DNA from 2 places in the Paraburkholderia caledonica genome. Region 1 is predicted to be linked to the other one. Evidence: predicted binding sites of a transcription regulator. Region 1 holds the regulator's gene; the other holds the start of a gene.
The links. Region 1 encodes LexA, which represses DNA repair genes until DNA is damaged. Its sites were predicted from a motif close to ACTGTATNNNNATACAGT; they were not measured.
Positions count from the first base shown of each region.

Region 2: a site for LexA is predicted at 3,535-3,552, ahead of dinB (DNA polymerase IV). Genes of this name have one in related genera too.

Region 1 is NZ_KB911034.1:858,874-866,428, forward strand. It holds gene H281_RS0103985 (hypothetical protein) at 35-457, shown strand; gene H281_RS0103990 (ABC transporter permease) at 567-1,394, opposite strand; gene nodI (nodulation factor ABC transporter ATP-binding protein NodI) at 1,423-2,337, opposite strand; gene H281_RS0104000 (universal stress protein) at 2,613-3,077, shown strand; gene H281_RS0104005 (DUF2939 domain-containing protein) at 3,270-3,953, opposite strand; gene H281_RS0104010 (hypothetical protein) at 4,064-4,420, opposite strand; gene lexA (transcriptional repressor LexA) at 4,528-5,178, opposite strand; gene H281_RS0104020 (sulfate ABC transporter substrate-binding protein) at 5,485-6,534, shown strand; gene cysT (sulfate ABC transporter permease subunit CysT) at 6,685-7,555, shown strand, end outside.
Region 2 is NZ_KB911035.1:294,194-301,748, reverse strand. It holds gene H281_RS0107475 (heavy metal response regulator transcription factor) at 24-710, shown strand; gene H281_RS0107470 (heavy metal sensor histidine kinase) at 707-2,212, shown strand; gene dinB (DNA polymerase IV) at 2,270-3,415, opposite strand; gene H281_RS0107460 (RHS repeat-associated core domain-containing protein) at 3,630-4,106, shown strand; gene H281_RS37625 (immunity 50 family protein) at 4,173-4,673, shown strand; gene H281_RS0107450 (YncE family protein) at 4,874-6,103, opposite strand; gene H281_RS0107445 (patatin-like phospholipase family protein) at 6,479-7,537, shown strand; gene H281_RS0107440 (GntP family permease) at 7,534-7,555, shown strand, end outside.

The DNA.
Region 1 (7,555 bases):
TGTTCACACTCGGCGATAGCACTCAGGACATCGAATGGCGCAACAAAAAACGAACCCAAAACTCGAGCAGGCGCTGACGCGCGGGGACCTTGCGATCCGTCAGGCGAATTCGGCGCGGGCCACCGCGCTGCTGCGCGCGCTAGCCAAAATGATCGTTGATGCTTCGGCGACGATCGGCGTCGAAGCATTCACACTGATTCCGGACGGCGACAAGATTTACGATCCGGCCGACGGTCTCTGGCCGCAAGAACTGCAGATTTCGCTCGACGGTCCGGTCGAGGACGCCGATCCGGACGAGATCCGCACCGTGCGGCTGATCGCCGACGATCCGGGCACGATGTTCCGGGTGGAATGGCAGCGTGCCGATGGCAAGATCGGGCGTCACGAAGGCGGCCCGTTTGCAACAGTCGCGTTCATCTCGGACGTCGACATTCCCTGGACCGACGAAGAGGACTGAGCTCGCGTCCGTGCAGCAAATTCATTCGTGGGCGCTGACCTATCGGGTCAGCCGCCCTCGAATTGTCCGCGCCTCTCTGGACGCCGGGCACGAGTTACTTCAGCACGAGTTACTTCATCAGCCGACGCCGAAACAGCACGGTGGCGACGATAAACCCTCCTACCGCATAACCCGCCAGCACGGCCACGTGCCACAGGGCGTTGTCGAGCGGGCGACCAAGCATCGCAGGCCGTATCAGATCGACCGCGTGCGCCAGCGGCAGGACCTCGGCCGCACCACGCGCGGCGGCAGGCAACTGCGAGATCGGGAAGAACACGCCGGAGAGCAACAGCATCGGCGTCAACACCAGCGTTTGATAAAACATGAAAAAGTCGTACGACGGCGCGAGCGCGGTCACGACCATCGCGACACTTGCGAACGCGAGGCCGGTCAGCACGATCACGGGCAACGCGAGCAGCACTGACGGAAAACTGGCGTAGCCGAGCGCGCCCGCCACCAGCATGATCGCGGCGCCCGACAGGACCGACTTGCTGGCCGCCCAGATCACTTCGCCAAGCACGATATCGCCGAGCGTCAACGGCGTGTGCATGATTGCTTCCCACGTGCGTTGCACGTGCATGCGCGAGAAGCCCGAATACATCGACTCGAAACTCGCGGACATCATGACGCTCGACGCAACGGTGCCTGCTGCTAGGAACGCGATATACGACACGCCGTCGACGCGGCCGACCATCAGCCCGAGACCGAAACCGAGGCCGAACAGGTAGATCATCGGATCGGCGAGATTACCGAACATGGAGGCGAGCGCAAGCTTCTTCCACACAAGGTAGTTGCGGCGCCACACTGCGATCCAGTTGACCGCGTTCGCGGGCAACGCGGCGAAAGGGGCCTGCATGGGTGGCGTGGCTTCATTGCTTCGATAAGTGCGTGCATCCATTGCGTGTCTCGTGCAGTGTCGATGGAAGTCAGTCCTGCATCTCGCGGCCGGTGAGACGCAGGAACACATCCTCGAGATTCGCCGGGCGGTGCAGATAGCGCAGGTCCGCTCGCTGCTTCAGTCGCGCATGCACTGGCCCGGCGTCGTTCACATAACAGAAGAGCGTCTCACCGCTGATCTCGGTTCGCTGTGCGAGCGGCGCAAGCTCATCGCGTAATGCGAACGGATCGGGGCCGAAAATCTCGATGACGTCGCAGCCGATTTCCGACTCGATCAGCTCCCTTGGCGCACCTTCCGCAATCTTGCGTCCTTCTTCGATCACGCACAGCCGGTCGCATAGCCGCTCGGCTTCTTCCATGAAGTGGGTGGTCAACAAGATTGTCTTGCCACGCGCGAGCAGTGAGCGCAGTCGCTCCCAGATGAGATGCCGTGCCTGCGGGTCGAGGCCGGTAGTCGGCTCGTCCATGATCAGCACATCGGGATCGTTGACGAGCGCCCGCGCGAGCGTGAGGCGCCGCTTCATGCCGCCCGACAGTTCGCTCACACGCGCGTCGGCCTTGCTCTCCAGCCGCGCGAATTCCAGCAGCGACGGCACCATCGCGCGGCATTGCGCGGCGCTCAGGCCGAAGTAGCGGCCGAACACCAGCAGGTTCTCGCGGACGGTAAAGTCGGGATCGAGGTTATCGAACTGCGGCACCACGCCCACGCGCGCCCGCGCGATGCGCGCCCGGCCGGGAATCGGCTCGCCGCACAGGCGGATCGAGCCGGCGTCCGGCGTGGCAATGCCGAGCAGCATGCGCAATGTGGTGGTCTTGCCGGCGCCGTTCGGTCCGAGCAGGCCGAAACACTCACCGACGTCGACATGAAACGACAGTCCGTCGACAACTTTCTTTTCGCCGTAACTTTTTTCAACCTGCTGGAATTCGATAGCGGTGTCGGGCATGGATAGGGATCGAGGCTCAGGCAAAAGAGGCGAATCGACGGGAAGGCTGCTCATTCTAGGTCATCAGCCGGGAAATGGCGGTTTAAGGAGCGCCCCGCGCTGTGGCTTCTTGCACTGCCGCAAAGGCGTCGCCGGCGTTGTCCTCACCGAGCGTGCCTCGTATGCACAAGGCCGGGGCGTGCAGCAATCGCACTTAGCGTTTTCCATCCCTTGCAAGCTGAATTGCGGCGCACCATGATTGATTCAGACCGCGCTTTTGCGGAAAGGGGAAAACGATGGCGAGCTACCAGAAAATCCTGCTGTGCTATGACGGCTCGCGTGAAGGCCGCAAGGCTCTGCGTTGCGGCGCGGACCTTGCGCTGGATCTGAAGGCGCAAACGCATCTGCTTTCGGTGGTGGACATGCGTTCGAGCATTGCGCAAAGCGCGGGCCTGCTGACGGACGTCGCATGCGGCAGCTTCGAAAAGACGGCGCGGGACATCCTGCAAGAGGGCGTGGACTGGCTGACCGAGCGCGGCGTCAACGCGCAGGGTCACTTTGCGTTCGGCCATCCGATCGACGAGATCGCCAATCTTGCCAACGAGTTGCACGTCGACCTGGTGGTGGTGGGCCACCGTTGCCGCACAGGCTTGTCCCGATGGTGGATGGGTGCTGGCAATACACCGCTGCTCGACCGGGTGTCATGCAGCATTCTGGTCGCGTGCTCCTCAGCGCATGAGCAGCAGCAGGAAGCGGCCTGACGATGCGGTTCGGGCGCACGGCCACCCGCGCCAGGCATGCAGCCTTCGTGCGGGTGCTTCGTGCGGGTGGGTGCTCGTGAGCTTTGGGCCGGATGAACGCGGAGGACGGAGTAGCGGGCGGCGTGTGCATTGCGAGTGCATTGGGTCAAATCGGCCGCGTGCGCGTTCGATCTGACAAGCCGCGCCTGGCGCTCACTCGTTCAGATTGACCGCCGCCAGCTTCCACGTGAAAAGACCCTCGCGCATGAAGATGGCGGAGTAACGCGCGTCCCCCGCACCGTGCTGGTATGTGACGGCGAACTCGTTGAGGCCGCGGTAGCCGGCTGTGGTTTGCGGCGGTTGCGGCGGGGTGGCCCTATTAACCGCGTTGCCGTTCGGATCACCCGTAGTGCCGCCGGGCGCGCCGCTGTCCGCACCGGACGATGCGGGGGCGGGCGCATTGGCAGCAGGCGGATTGCCGGTGACCGGCGCGGCGTTGGGCCGCTCACCCGGCTCGCCGCGCGGCGGCATGCCGTTCAACAGCGCGGCCACGCCGTCGGGTGTTGCATACGCGTCGACGAGCGGGCCGATCAACGCGACGCCAATCATCGCGCCGATCGCAGCCAACGGATTGCCGTTTCCGTGTGAGTCCAGCCGCCGCGTCAGCAAGCCGGTGACTTGCTGCTTCAGGCTCTCGCGCAACGCAGGAAAATCGACATACCGATTCACCGTCTGCGCGTCACGTGCGTCGGCGGCGCGTTTGAGGTTGTTGAGCGCGATATACGGGGAGGCATAAGCGAAGCCCAACGCCGCGATCAGCGCGATCACGATCAACGTGACGGTAAGCGTGACTGCAAGCGGACGGGCGCTGCGCTTCCTGGGTGTTGAAACTGCCATCGAGCGGAAAACTCCTTCAGGTGTGATCTAACGTGGACCGCAACCGCGCTGAAACGATCCGTGCGCTGCCACAAACCATGTGAGCGACGCGCCCCACACCTCACAACTCATCAAGACTCGAACACCGCACCGTGGACGTTGGTTTCCTCGGCGATGCAACGGTCAATCATGCGGCACACCGCGTCTACAGTGCCGACCATGATGAGCCGCGACGGCCCGTGGTACACGCGCACAGGCGCACGGCGCTCGGGCTCGGCAGTATTGAGCCCCGAGTTCAGCGACACGCGGGCGAATGCCGGCAGTGACGATGGCAACGCGGCCTGCCGGTCGGACCCACGAGCGGGCGAGTCGAACAGCGACGCGGTAGCGGCCGTGGACGCTTCGATCAGTGAGCAAGGTACCAGCTTGCGCAGATGGCGCAGACGGCCGAACTGGCGAAACGGCAACAGGCGGGCAAGGCGTTCCATGAGTCTCTCCGGGCGATTCAACATGAGTACTGCTTTAGTCGGTGAGCAGGCGAGCGGTTGGCTAATGACGCACTGAGCTTGTCGCTCATTGCGCCAAACCCGTGCTGTCAGAATTCGCCCGGGCGGATCAGCCCGACAGCGATGCCTTCCAGCGCGAAATCCGCACTGCCTGTCTCAACGAAGATGTTCTCGTAATCGGGGTTCTCGGCAATCAACTCGATACCGTTCGCGCGGCGCTTCAGGCGCTTGACCGTGACGTCGTCGCCAAGCCGCGCAATGATGATCTGGCCGTCTTTGGCCTCGCTTCTTTTCTGCACCGCGAGCAGATCGCCGTCGAAGATACCCGCGTCGCGCATGGACAGCCCGCGCACCTTGAGCAGGTAGTCGGGCTTGCTCGAGAAGAGCGCCGGGTCGCACGCATAGTGTTGGGCGATATGTTCCTGCGCGAGGATCGGGCTGCCGGCGGCAACCCGGCCGATGAGCGGCAGCGACAGTTGCATGATGCTGGCGTGCGGCAACGTGAACTGATGCGGCGCCTCGTCCGGGCCAGCAAGCAGGCGAATGCCGCGCGACGCGCCGGCCGCGAGTTCGATCACGCCCTTGCGTGCAAGCGCCCGCAGATGCTCTTCAGCCGAATTGGCCGAGCTGAAGCCCAGTTCGGCGGCGATTTCCGCACGCGTGGGCGGAAAACCGGTGCGCTCTATGGCCCGGCGGATCAGATCGAAAACCTGCTGCTGTCGTGCGGTGAGTTTGGTCATGGCGCCACTGTATGGATGAACAGGTGCCTGTATTTTTATACAGTATCCGGCGCAATTCAAGCTTTACTTTAAGTTTGCGGCTCGACCCCTCGCTGCAACGTCGTAAATCGACGTCAAGACATCCGTTTTCATGTCGCAACGCCTTATCTGGCTGTCATTACCACTTTTGCGTATTAAAAAATGAATAAACATTATTTTTAATGATGAAAGCCCCTGGATAGACTGGCCTCCAGTCGCTCATGTGCACGTGACCCGACGCAAAACAACACACGCTGTTTCAGCGCACCAACACGCGGAGAACTTGGCATGAACAATCACGAAGCGGGCCGGGCAGGCAGGAGCCGAAAACTTATCGCAGCGCTCGCGTTCGGCGCGGCAGCCGCGCTTGGCGTCCTTGGCGCGGCGGCCCAGGCGCAAGCCGCCGACACGACGCTGCTCAATGTGTCCTACGACCCAACTCGCGAGCTCTACCAGGATGTGAACCAGGCTTTCGCCAAAGAATGGAAGGCGAAGACCGGCGAGACCGTCACGTTCAAGCAGTCGCACGGCGGCTCGGGTGCGCAGGCGCGCTCGGTGCTCGACGGCTTGCAGGCCGACGTCGTGACGCTCGCGCTCGCCTATGACATCGACGCCATTGCGAACAAGGGTTTGATCGATAAAGGCTGGCAGAAGCGCTTGCCCGACAACGCGTCGCCGTACACGTCGACGATTGTGTTTCTGGTGCGCAAGGGCAATCCCAAGCACATCAAGGATTGGGACGATCTGACCAAACCCGGCGTGTCGATCGTGACGCCGAATCCGAAGACCTCGGGCGGCGCGCGCTGGAATTATCTCGCGGCATGGGCGTATGCAGCGCATCAGCCGGGTGGCAATGACCAGAAGGCCAAGGAGTTTGTCGGCAAGCTGTACAAGAATGCCGGCGTGCTCGATTCCGGAGCGCGCGGCGCGACCACCAGCTTCGTGCAACGCGGCATCGGCGACGTGCTGATTGCGTGGGAAAACGAGGCGTTCCTCTCGCTGAAGGAATTCGGTCCGGACAAGTTCGAAATCGTCGTGCCGTCCGTGAGCATTCTGGCCGAGCCGCCGGTGGCGGTGGTGGATAAGGTCGTCGACAAGCATGGTACGCGCAAGCTGGCCGAAGCGTATCTGAACTTCCTGTACAGCGAGCAGGGCCAGGAAATCGCCGCGAAGAACTTCTACCGTCCGCGTTCGAACAAGGTTCCGGCCGAACTGACCTCGAAGTTTCCGAAGCTGAAGCTGTACACGGTCGACGATTCGTTCGGCGGCTGGGCCAACGCGCAGAAGACGCACTTTGCGGACGGCGGCGTGTTCGATTCGATCTACCAGCCTCAGTAACACCGCCCAGGTCCGCGCCGCGGCAGGCGCGAACCGAGGCAACGCGACGCGCCACGGCGCGTCACTTTCCGGAGCGCGCCACTGGCGCGCTTTTGGCCGATCAGGACCAGGCGGCCGGCAACACGAGCATCAACCGAAAGAGTATCGAGCATGACCACGTTGACCTTCCGCAAACCAAGCGCGTTGCCCGGTTTCGGCCTGACACTCGGCATCACGGTGGCTTATCTGAGCCTCGTGGTGCTGATTCCACTCGCGGCGACTTTTCTGAAGACAGCCACCCTCGACTGGAGTCAGTTCGTGCGCGCCGTCAGCTCGCCGCGCGTGCTGGCCTCGTACCGGCTGACGTTCTTCTCCGCGCTCGGCGGCGCACTGATCAACGCGGTGTTCGGCTTTCTGGTCGCATGGGTGCTCGTGCGGTACAGGTTTCCGTTCAAGCGCATCGTCGACGCCGTGGTCGATCTGCCGTTCGCACTGCCCACGTCGGTGGCCGGCATTTCGCTCGCGGCCGTGTACGCGGGCAACGGCTGGATTGGACAGTTCCTGGAGCCGCTCGGTCTGAAGGTCGCATTTACGCCGGTGGGCGTGCTCGTCGCGCTGACCTTTATCGGTTTGCCGTTCGTCGTGCGCACGGTGCAGCCGGTGCTCGAAGAGTTCGAGCGCGAGCAGGAAGAGGCTGCTGCTTGCCTCGGCGCATCGCGCTGGCTGACGTTTCGCCGCGTGGTGTTGCCGGCCGTGTTGCCGGCACTGCTGACGGGCTTTGCGCTCGCGTTCGCGCGCGCACTAGGCGAATACGGCTCGGTCATTTTCATTGCAGGCAATGTGCCGATGAAGTCGGAAATCACATCGCTGCTCATCATCACGAAGCTCGAGCAGTATGACTACGCCGGCGCGACGGCGCTTGCCGTCGTGATGCTCGTAGTCTCGTTCCTGATGCTGCTTTTCATCAATACGCTGCAGTGGTATCTGCAGCGCCGCACGAGCCGCGGCAACGCAGGTCCGGCGCCTGGCGCCGCGAGCGTTG
Region 2 (7,555 bases), on a different contig from region 1:
AATGCAGACACCAGGGGACGCGCATGAAATTGCTGATTGTTGAAGACGAGCACAAGGTGGTGGACTACCTGCGCTCCGGTTTGACAGAGCAGGGCTGGGTCGTGGACGTCGCGCTCGATGGCGAAGAGGGCATGCATCTGGCCACTGAGTTCGATTACGACGTGATCGTGCTCGACGTCATGCTGCCGAAACGCGACGGCTTCAGCGTGCTGAAGGCGCTGCGCATGCGCAAGTCGACGCCCGTCATCATGCTGACGGCACGCGATCATGTGAACGACCGCGTGCGCGGTCTGCGCGAAGGCGCCGACGACTATCTGACCAAGCCATTCTCATTTCTCGAACTCGTCGAGCGTCTGCACGCGTTGGCGCGCCGTACGCGCTCGCAGGAGTCCACGCTCATTTCAGTCGGCGATCTGTTCGTCGATCTGATCGGAAGGCGCGCGACGCGAGAGGGCGTGCGTCTCGATCTCACCGCGAAAGAATTCCAGCTGCTGAGCGTTTTGGCCCGCAGGCAAGGCGATATTCTGTCAAAGACCGCGATCACTGAACTCGTCTGGGATGTCAACTTCGATAGTCATACTAACGTCGTGGAAACGGCGATCAAGCGATTGCGCGCGAAGCTCGACGGCCCGTTTTCTTCCAAACTGTTGCATACCGTGCGCGGCATGGGCTATGTGCTCGAAGTGCGCGAAGAGGCGGAACAGCCATGAACCGTTCAATAGCACGGCGCCTCGCACTGATGTTCGCGCTCGTCGCGCTGTTCGTATTTACGCTCGTCGGCGCGGGGCTTTTTGCGGTGTTGCGCTCGCAACTCGAGAACCACTTGCGCGAGTCGCTCGACGACCGTGCCCAGATCGCGCGGCTCATCTGCAATCACGGGCTGACACCTGAAAAATGGCGCATGTCGCGCGAGAAGCTCACCGACATGACGCCTCATGACCGCAGCACCGTATATGCGGTAACGAGCATCGAGCCGTCCTACAACTATGGCAAGCCCATCGAGGGTTCGACCGTGAAGAGCTGGCCCGGCGGCTACGCGCGCGTGAGGCCGGCGGGCGGCGGTGAAGACATGCTCACCACCACGGTGTCCATTCCCGGCTATTCGACGCGGCCCCCCATGCAGTTGCAGGTCGCATCGAGCTATTCGCCGAACATTCGCACGATGCGCGTGTTCGGTTTCGCGCTTGCGGCGCTGTCGGCGCTTGGCAGCCTCGCGGTGCTGCTGCTCAGTTATTCGGTGACGCGCATCGGCCTCGCACCGTTGACGCGTCTCACCCGCGACGCATCCGCCGTCAGTCCGAACAATCGCTCGCAACGGCTGAATACCACGTCGTTGCCGCATGAATTGAATGACCTTGCTAATTCTTTTAACGGCGCGCTTGAACGCCTCGACGGTGCGTACTGCCGCCTCGAATCGTTCAATGCGGACGTCGCGCACGAATTGCGTACACCTGTCACGATCCTGATCGGGCAGACGGAAGTGGCGTTGACACGCAACCGCTCCGTGGACGATTTGCGTCATACGCTGCAGTCGAATCTCGAGGAATTCGAACGCATGCGCGCGATCATCAACGACATGCTGTTCCTCGCGCGAGCCGATCAGGGCGAGCGCGCAACGGGCCTGGTAGAAGTATCGCTGGCGGCTGAAGTTGCACACACGCTGGAGTTTCTGGAGATCCCGCTCGAAGAAGCTCGCGTGCATGCACGCTTGCATGGCGACGCCGCAGCGCATGTGAACCGCTCGCTGTTCGGTCGCGCCTGCACGAATCTGTTGATGAACGCGATCCAGCATTGCCAGCCTGGTGCGCAGATCAACGTGCGCATTGTGCGGGACGGGCAACAGGTGCGCATTGAAGTTGCGAATCCCGGCGAGCCGATCGAGCCCGCCGTGCTCGAACATCTGTTCGACCGTTTTTATCGTGCTGAAGCGTCGCGCACCAATAGCCGCGAGAATCACGGCCTGGGTCTCGCAATCGTTAAGGCGATTGCGGAGATGCATCGCGGCAGCGTGTCGGTGCAAAGCGCGAACGGCGTCAATACGTTTGCATTTTCGATTGCTGCTTCGCTTGCGGACAGCGTCGCGCTGTCAGTACGTTCGAATGCGGCGAAACTGCCGGGGAATGGTGTCGGAAATGGTCCGGCGAACGCAAACACGCCACCGGCACCGGCACCGGCTTCGTATTCGTCACTGGTAAAAGGAAAGTCCGCCTGAACGGGTTGCCACCGCTTCGGCGCTCCGTGTCACGCTGCATGCAACTGAACGCATGTACTAGAAATCAAGCGTGAATTGAGCCGGCTCGTCACGCGGAACCTGTCCGGCGGGTTGCAGGTTGCCGGCCTTGACTCCGAGCAGCCTGATGGATTTAGCGAGCTCCACTCTCTTCAGGCAGTCGGTTGCCGCGCGACGCAACGCTTCCGCATTGGCAATGGGTTCGGGAAGCGTGATGTCGCGCGTGACTGTTTTGAAGTCGTTGAAGCGAAGCTTGATGCCGATCTTCTTCGCCAGATAGCCTTTTCTCTGCAGATCGGCTGCCACCTGTTCGCACAGACGGGTGAATGCGGCGCCCAGTTCCTGCCGATGCCGTACGGCATGAAGGTCCCGTTCGAATGTGGTCTCGCGGCTCATCGAGACCGGTTCGCTGTATGTCACCACGGGCCTCTCGTCAAGACCGTGGGACACTCTGCGAAGCCACGCACCGTAGCTTCGGCCAAAGTGCTCTATGAGCCACGACTCGTCGCGCTCAGCGATTCCGCCGATGGTCGTTATGCCCAATGACGCAAGTTTCGCGGTGGCTTTGGGGCCAATACCGTTGATCTTATTCGCGGCCATTGGCCAGATCCTCGACTGCACGTCTTCGAACTTCAGGATCGTGATGCCGTCGGGTTTTTGCATATCGGAGCACAGCTTTGCAAGCAGCTTGTTGGGTGCGATGCCCACGGAGCACGTGAGATTCGTTGCTTCCAACACCGCCGACTTCAGCTTGCGCGCTACTTCCTCTGAACTGCCGCTCGTGAGCGAGACGTCTGCGTACACTTCGTCGATACCGACGTCTTCTATGCTCGAAGTGACCGACCGCACTGCATCTTTGAACAGTCGCGAATACGTTCGGTAGAGGTCGAAGTTCACCGGAAGGATAATCGCATCCGGCGCTAGCCGGGCGGCCTTCATGGTGGGCATGCCGGAGTGAACTCCGAACGCGCGCGCTTCGTAGGTGGCGGTCGTCAAGACGCCTCTGCCTACGTAGTCGCGTAAGCGCGAAAATTCGCGTGTGCCGTCCGGGTTGGTCCGCGGCGCGTCCGTGCGACGACCGGCAACCACCATGGCCTCGCCTCGTAGCTCTGGATACTGCGATAGTTCGCAAGACGCAAAGAATGCGTCCATGTCGATGTGGGCTATGCGCCGTTCATCTGGCATGCCGTGTTTGCTCGTTAGTGGCGTTCGGTGGTGCCGCCCGGCCAAAGGGGCGCTCGTCCGCACCTTCGGAAAGTAGCGGGCGGACGAAGGTACGTGCGTTTGACGGGTATTTTACCGGGACTGTACGTTTGTACAGTATTTTTTGTCAGGGCTCCTGGAATCCGGTCTGCGGATTTGTCGGGAAGGAAGCCGGGTCGCCGACAATGTGCTCGCGTTGGCGGATGCGCAGCAGCAAACTCAGACGCAATATAGCTATGAGCCGTCTGGTGCGACGATGCAGACGGGGCTGGCCGATCCGAACATGCAGCAGTACACAGGACGGGAGAATGACGGGACCGGGTTGTATTACTACCGGAATCGGTATTACAGTCCAGGCGCAGCGCGATTCATCAGTGAAGACCCAATCGGTTACGCGAGTGGGCAGACGAATGCGTATGCTTATGTAGACGGGGATCCGGTTCAGTTCACGGATCCGTTTGGTGAGTCCAAACTCATGCCCGTTACGGGTGGGCCGCATGGCGGGTTTATCGTTCATCCTTTCAAACTCAACGTGAATTACTACGATTCAAATGGTGATTTGTCGGCTCAGTATCACGGTGACCATTCTCACGATGGGATGAGGCCGCATGGTCATAACGCCGGGCCCAATTTTGACCGCGACGAAGGGCTTCCGCTTTGTCCGATCCCTTGAAAATGGATTTTGATTTGGGCGTTGGCGCGCGATCAATGCTGTCGCCGCCCTTGGCAGAAGGTCGTCATGACCGATCGCAATCTTGATGATTCGACGGGTGCAAACACCGTTGCGGAATGGGGCCAAATAATGTGTGAAGTAGATGACTATGGGTGGGGCGAGGTAGGCAACTCCATCTTGCTCAAGAAGCTATTCGGATACTGGCCGGCTTTCCACGATGCACATGTGCTGTCTATCAAGATGGGGTACGGAAAACGTGATGCCCGAGAGGTAGATGTCGCAATCGAATTGCGACATTGGGGCCAGGATGACCCAAACTGGGTTGCACGTGGACCAGACTGTGTCATAACGCTGACCCTACTTGAGGTAAAGATCGCAGACGTATCTATGGACGCTTTCGTTCAAGATAACTCCGTAGGTGACGTTTGCTTCACGAGGACAGACGACAACCTATTGCTTTTTGAACTTGATCCTAATAGTGGCGCCAGCGTTTTCATTGCGTGTACGTCTGCCGAGATTACTCGAATAGAGCCGTATTGCGCGCCAATTTCTTCGAGTACGACGTGACCGCCAACGTGTAGTTGGCGCGGGGGCGACACAGTATCGTTTGTTTACTCGCTCCGGCCTTCGCGAACCACCCTGACGCCAACCCCGTCAGGGTCGCTGCGCACACCTAGGAGGGCGATTGCGACGACCCGCGACCACCAGGAGCACGCTACCCCGCCTGCAGATGCCGCACAAAGTGAAGCCCGCAGCACTGCCGCGCCTCATCTGGCGGCGAATACCGACACCCCGCCGTTGACGAACCCGTTTGCCGCGCAACCCGGACATCCCGCCGGCGATGTCGCGGAAGAATATGGAACAAAAATGAGCCCGGTCGCCGGGTCGATTGCAACCGAATGCGCGTTATTGCCCGTGTTAAGACGGGCGACGACACTGCGGTTGCCCGCGTCGACGATGGTCAGCACGGGCGTGCATGGCGACGCGGCCGAGCAGGCGCCGTTCGTCGACGCATTGCCAGAAGACGTCCACCGGCTCGCCGCGTTGTAGTAGCGATTGGTGGGCGCAGCATATTCAAGCTGATCGCCGCCGCCGGCGTTCAGGGAGGCCACGAGTGCACCGCTCGAACGGTTGAAGATCTGCATGAGCAACGGAGCGCCAGTCGTACCTTCGCGACACCCGACCGCAATATCGTTGCCGGGGCCCAGTGCCAGCCCTGTGGGATCGCAATTGCCTTCCGGGTACATCGCTACGCCCGCAAGCGACGTGTAGTTTTGACTGCCACCGGTCGGAATTGCTCGAATGGACGCTCCCGGCAATTTCACCAGTTCGCCATGAGGATTCGCTGTGCTGCCGTCAACGTTCACATAGAAGTTGTCGCTGGCGGCGTCGTACCGGCACGCTTCGAGGCCCGCGGTGGGCTTGCCCGAAAGATCCGTGAACGTCACCTTGGCGACGACGGTCTGCGTGGACGTGTTGATGAATGTGGCGAACGGGGGCGACTCTTCCGGGCTGGAGATCATGAAGATGCCATGCGTGGGATCCAGACAACCTTCATCTGCGCGAACGCCCGTCGTGCTAACCGTGATTTTGTTCGTCACGGCGCCAACAGCGGGATCGACCACCTTCACAGAGTTCACGTCGCCCACATAGATAAAGTTGCCGACAGCCGTCGCGCCGTCCGGACCCGCCTGCGAATTCGGCCCGGGGCCAAGCCCGGTGAACGCGAGAAGCCCGCTTCCCTGAATGGCTTTGACGAAGGTCTTCGACGGTATGTCGATCTGATCCAGAGATGCGTTATTCCTGTCGGTGAAATAGTATCGGCTACCCGAGACGACGCCGATGTCGAATGAGAAGTTTACGCCTGCCTTGATGTTGGGGACCGCGATGTCCGATACATAGTGCGGGCCGCTAATGCTGAGTTCGTCCCCGCCACAACCCGCAATCGCAATAGCCGCACACGCCACCAATGCATTCGCCAACAGGTGCTTCGGCATCGTACACCTCCCATCATCGTCGTTGGAGTGGACCTATCTCAACGGCGCGCCGGAAGAGATAGTAGACGTTGCTATAGCTTATGCATTCCCGTAAGCAGTTGTCCTTATCGTTTTCCCAGGTAGGCGGTACTGTGCTTAAGATTCGCATAAGGTTTGATATTTTATCTGTGCATACCTGACGCTTGAATGTCATCTGGAATCAGAAAACCATGGCTGCTCGCTATGAGTGAATATGCGCGCTATCTGGGAAAACTCGTTCTGGTTTTCAAATGTGCCAGCGCGCGCCCGCATTTGAAACGGAGCACTTATTGGATACTTTGCAATTAGACAATTGGTCGTATAACCTTTCCCGTGCCTCGTCCATCCGGAAACACGATGACCGATCTGCACGTCGCTCCTCGCCCATCAGATCACGACGGCCCGCTGCTCGTCGATTTCGCGCTGCAGGGCGGTGGCTCGCATGGAGCCTTCACGTGGGGCGTCCTTGACCGAATGCTCGAAGAATCCCGGTTGCAGATCGACGGTGTATCGGGTACGTCGGCGGGGGCAATGAACGCAGCGGTACTTGTCAGCGGCTTCGAGCATGACGGCCGGGCCGGCGCGCGCAAGGCGCTCGAACACTTCTGGCGGCAAGTATCGGATGCCGCCATTTTCAGTCCCTTCCAACGTAGTCCGCTCGACAGGCTCACCGGCCGCTGGACGCTCGATCATTCCCCACTCTTTCTTGCGATGGAAACGATCTCGCGGCTCGTTTCGCCGTACGATCTCAATCCGACCTCGTTCAATCCGCTGCGCAACATTCTGGCAAAGACCATCGATTTCGACTCGGTACGCGCCTCGCGTATAAAGCTTTTCGTCACGGCGACGCATGTGCGTACCGGTCAGGGCCGCGTGTTTCGCAATGCTGATCTGAACCCGGACGTGCTTCTTGCATCGGCGTGCCTGCCGACAATGTTCAAAGCCGTGAATATCGACGGCGAAGAGTACTGGGACGGCGGCTACGCAGGCAATCCGACAATCACGCCGCTGATCCGTGAAACGAATTCGACAGATACCTTGTTAGTGCAGGTTAATCCCGTCGAACGTCCTGACGTGCCGCGTTCGGCACGCGACATCATCAGCCGGCTCAACGAGGTCGCATTCAACGCGCCCTTGCTGAAGGAGTTGCGCATGATCGCACTGCTGCACAAAGTCGCCGACCCGGGCAGCGACGAAGGCCGCCGTTGGGCAACCATGCGTATGCACCGGATCGCGAGTCCGGTCATGACGTCGCTTGGCTATTCGTCGAAACTCAATGCCGAATGGCGCTTTCTCACTATGCTGCGCGACGAGGGGCGACGCGCCGCGCAGGTGTTTCTCGACGAACATGGCGGTGCGCTCGGAGAGCGTTCGTCACTCGACCTGGATGGGCTCCTCGAAGGAATGATCCAATGAGCGATCCCGTGTTGTCGT